Regions from separate parts of the Alcanivorax sediminis genome, predicted to be linked through region 2. Evidence: predicted binding sites of a transcription regulator. Region 2 holds the regulator's gene; the other holds the start of a gene.
What was found. The regulator LexA, encoded in region 2, represses DNA repair genes until DNA is damaged. The targets are predictions, from matches to a motif close to TACTGTNTANNTANACAGTA.
Positions count from the first base shown of each region.

Region 1: hrcA (heat-inducible transcriptional repressor HrcA) is a predicted target of LexA. The motif match lies at 922-941, and genes of this name have one in related genera.

Region 1 is NZ_WIRE01000001.1:78,971-81,172, reverse strand. Features, by position in the region: gene recN (DNA repair protein RecN) at 1-362, opposite strand, end outside; gene GFN93_RS00345 (RDD family protein) at 392-907, opposite strand; gene hrcA (heat-inducible transcriptional repressor HrcA) at 1,032-2,081, shown strand.
Region 2 is NZ_WIRE01000001.1:3,134,584-3,136,785, reverse strand. Features, by position in the region: gene GFN93_RS14285 (TatD family hydrolase) at 1-350, opposite strand, end outside; gene GFN93_RS14280 (DUF1499 domain-containing protein) at 301-717, opposite strand; gene lexA (transcriptional repressor LexA) at 749-1,363, opposite strand; gene GFN93_RS14270 (cyclic nucleotide-binding domain-containing protein) at 1,678-2,202, shown strand, end outside.

The sequences.
Region 1 (2,202 bases), 3.1 Mb from region 2:
CCCAGCTCGCGGACTTCCGCCAGCGGGGTAGGGGTACCATTGATATAGGCCCGGGAGCGGCCATCGGCGCGCACAGTACGGCGCAGCAGGCACTGGTTGTCGTCGTCCAGTTCCCGTTCGGCCAGCCATTGCTGGGCAGCCGGGTTGTCGCTGACATCAAAGGTGGCGAGCACTTCGGCACGATCATGGCCGTGACGGACCACGCTGGAATCGGCCCGATCACCCAGGGTCAGGCCAAGGGCGTCAATGATGACGGATTTGCCCGCCCCGGTTTCACCACTGATGACGGTGAGACCGTTCTCCGGTTCCAGCTCCAGCTGGTCTACGGTAGCAAAGTGGCGAACGCTCAGATGTGTCAGCATGGTACGTCTCCGAAACGGGTGTTGCGTGTTCAGGCTGTCTTGAGATCAACAACCTGGGTGCCTGCCAGCAGATCATGCAGGCAGCGCTTGTCCTTGCGGAAAATCAGCAGTGGATCAACGATACCAATCAGGTTAACTACAGGAATCTGGCTGGCCACGTGCAGCACCAGGTATCGCAAGCCATAGAGTTTGCCGGCCGGCACCTGCTCCTGCTCCATGCCCACGATCTTCATGTTCAGCAGCCATTTGCCGATGGTCTGCTGGCGATTGAAGAGCAGGTATCCCTGCAGGGCGAGGAAAAGGACTTCGCCAATAATGAACCAGGTGAGGGTCCCAACCAGGTCGAGAGAGCCATTGCTCTGCATCATTTCGTCCCAGGTGCCGCTGAAGTAGACCATGGGACCAATAATCGCTAGCTGAATGAGCCCGTCGATCAGGGCGCCGAAAAAGCGCTTGCCCCGGGTTGCCAACGGTACGTCCTGTTCTGCGTGGGCAAGGGGTGGAGCGGCATTCGGTGTCTGGTAGGGATTGTTGTTGTCTTGCACGATAACATCCTTGTTACTGTTCGTATGGTCAGTTGTGCCAATCTTAGGGGATTCGGGGCGTCAGTGTAAGCCCCTGGGAATTTTATATAATGCCGGGGCTGTTTTCTGGTACATATATAGAACTATGACCAAGCTGGATCTCAACGAACGTAAACAACGCCTGCTGATGACGCTGGTGGAGCGGCATATCCGTGACGGCCAACCGGTGGGCTCGAAAACCCTTGCCTCCGGCAGTGGCCTGCAGGTGAGTCCTGCCACCATCCGCAATATCATGGCGGAGCTGGAGGATCTGGGTATTCTCGCCAGCCCGCATACCTCTGCCGGGCGTATTCCCACGGAGCTGGGGTACCGCATGTATGTGGATTCCCTGCTCGCCTCCAGTGTCATGGAGCGCCCGGATCACAAGGATTTGCGACGTGAGCTCAATCAGTTGCTGGCGCCGGAACAGTCACCCCAGGAGCTGATTTCCCAGGCGTCCAAAACACTGGCTGAGCTGACGCGCATGGCCGGGCTGGTGGCGGTGCCGCGTCGGGAGGTCACCACCTTGCGGCAGGTGGAATTCCTGCCGCTGTCCGGCAAGCGGGTGTTGGTGGTGCTGGTGGTGAACCGTTCCGAGGTGCAAAACCGCATCATCCATACCGATCGTGACTATGATGAGGCCGAGCTGCGGCAGGCGGCCAATTACATCAACCACACCTATGCGGGCTGTGACCTGAACAGCATCTGCGATGGCCTCCTCAACACCATGAATGCGGATCGGCAGCATATGGATGCGCTGATGCAGACAGCCGTGGCCGTGGCGGACAAGGCGTTGCGGACGGAAGAGGCTGATTCGGATTATGTGGTGTCGGGGGAGTCCAATCTGATTCAGTCCGCCGAGGCGGAAAATCTGGGGCAGCTGCGGGATCTGTTCGAAGCTTTCAATCACAAGCGCGACATCCTGCATTTGCTGGAGCGCTCCATGAAGGCGGATGGAGTGCAGATCTTCATTGGTCGCGAGTCCGGTTTCCGGCCCTTCGAGGAGTACTCCCTGATCTCGGCGCCTTACCGCGCAGAGAATGGTCCGGTTGGGGTGCTTGCCGTGGTTGGGCCCACCCGCATGGACTACGAGAAAGTGATCCCCACCGTGGATATCACCGCCAAAATCCTCTCCGCAGCGCTGACTCAGCTCTAAACCCCGTCTTGTAGAAGCTTGCCTGCAAGCGGTTTTCGCCAGCAGGTTGGCTCCTACGGCGGTGCCTCGTTGCAGGAGCGGTCGTCCGACCGCGATCCTTTCTAACGCCAGAAATCGCGGT
Region 2 (2,202 bases):
CGGGGAGAGAAGTCCCGATTGAAATCCAGCCCCATTTCCCCCGCAGCACGTACGGCAGGATGGCGCAGCATATCGGCGAGTTCTTTTTCCAGATCCCGGGAATAGAATCGGGCACTGTGGGGGTGGAGTCCTGCAGTGGCGAACAGGTCGTCATGCTGCTCGGCCAGGGCGATGGCTTCGCGGGATTCGTCGATATGCGTGCCAGTAATCAGCTGCCAGCTGACACCGGCTAGCCTGGCCCGATCGATGACCGCATCGCGGTCATCGCGGAACTGCTTGTCTGTCAGGTTGACGCCAATATCAGCCCACTGGGCGGGCGGAAGGAGGGTCGAGCTGTGCGCTTCGGTCATTGGTTTGAATCTCGGCCAGTTTCACGCGCAGGGATTCTACCCGACGGCGGTTGGCACCTAAATCCCAGTAACCGATCCGTGACGCGGAACGTACTTCCACCACGCCATTTTCCCGGACATAGAAAGTCACATCATCAGTAAAGCGCATCACCAGGCTCTTGAAGCGGGCCTGGATACGAGATTGCCCAACCACGTCGTATTCCACCCGTGGCAGGGAGTCCAGCACGGATTGCACGCGCTGGAGACTGGACTCGCGGTTATCTGACACCTCGAGCGGAGCCACCCAGTGATCCTTGCTGCCGCTCAGGCTGGATACACAGTTGGGTGAGTTCGGGCAGGGTGCGAGCAAATTGTTTTCGTCTGACATGACACTGCTACTCATAACCAGAATGAACAAGCTAGTAAGAATTCGGATCACGGATCAACCCCACAAAAATACCTTCAATTACCAGCTGGTCGGCTGGCACCTTGATGGGCTCGTAAGCCTCATTCGCAGGAAGCAGGGTAGCACTGGACTTGTTCAGTTTTAACGTCTTGACCGTGACTTCTTCGTCAATTCTGGCCACAACAATCTCACCGCTACGGGCCACATTGGACTTGCGCACGGCGATCAGATCGCCATCGAAGATGCCGGCATCCACCATACTGTCACCCTGGACCTTGAGCAGGTACGTGGGGCGTTGTTTGAACAGGCCCTGGGGGACCGGAACGGTACGCTCCACGTTCTCGATAGCTTCGATGGGTACACCGGCGGCCACTTTACCGACAATGGGCAGCTCTTCTTCTGACCAATAGGCGTTGTCCAGCAGCTGGATACCGCGAGAGCGGTCACTGTGCAGGCGGATATACCCTTTACGCTCCAGCGCCCGGAGGTGATCAGAGGCGGCATTCTTTGACTGGAAGCCCATGATATCGGCGATTTCGGCCCGGGTAGGCGCCATTCCGGTATCTGCGATGCATTCGCGAATACAATCCAGTACCTGCTGCTGACGATCAGTGAGTTTGCTGCTCATAACCTTCTCCGTATGGTCACAGGGAAATGACGCCTGTACGGGTGCGTTATTTCCGTTGTCGGCTGTAAGTCATTGACCACAGTCGCTCATCGATTTCGATCCTAGCATGGATACTGATAATATGAACAGTGTTATTTGTCCACCTGTCCATAAGGTCAATGGCGCAGTTCCTGCGGCCTGTTTCGGGAGGCGGATAGCTCCAAAAGTGCCATTCCCGGATGAAACTGTGAATTCGGTTCTGTGGGACATTGTTCTTCACTGCGATGGCGAATAGCATTGTGGTTTTCAGTCCATCAGCGTTTGTGGGGTAACAGATGGAAAAGGCCAATAATAATGATTACGGCCAGCAACGAGTGCGTCAGCTTCTGTCCGGCGTACCCTTTTTTAATGAAATTTCTCGAGATGATGCCGAGCAGTTTGACCTGCTGGAAAGCAATACCCGGCTATGGCTGGCCGGGTCAGGCGATGATGTGATTCGCGCAGGTGATGTGGATTCCACTCTTTACTTCCTGCTGCGGGGGCAGCTTGAAGTACTGGGAGACTCTCCTTCCCACCCGCCGTTGTATTACGTCTCTCCCGGTGAAGTGTTTGGCACGCTGTCGATGTTGCTCGGCACGCCGCGCAGTGCCGATATCCGCGTTTCAGAAAATTCCCGCGAGGCGGTGATTGCCAGCCTCGATTTCAATGATTTCAGTGAAGATGACAGCCCTTACACCCTGTCTACCCGCCTTGCCTTTTATCATATGATCGTCCACCACATCCGTTGGACTCTGGAAGTGAAACGGATGGCAGATCCAGATCATGAACTGGTGCAGTCCATGCGCAAGCTGCCGGTATTC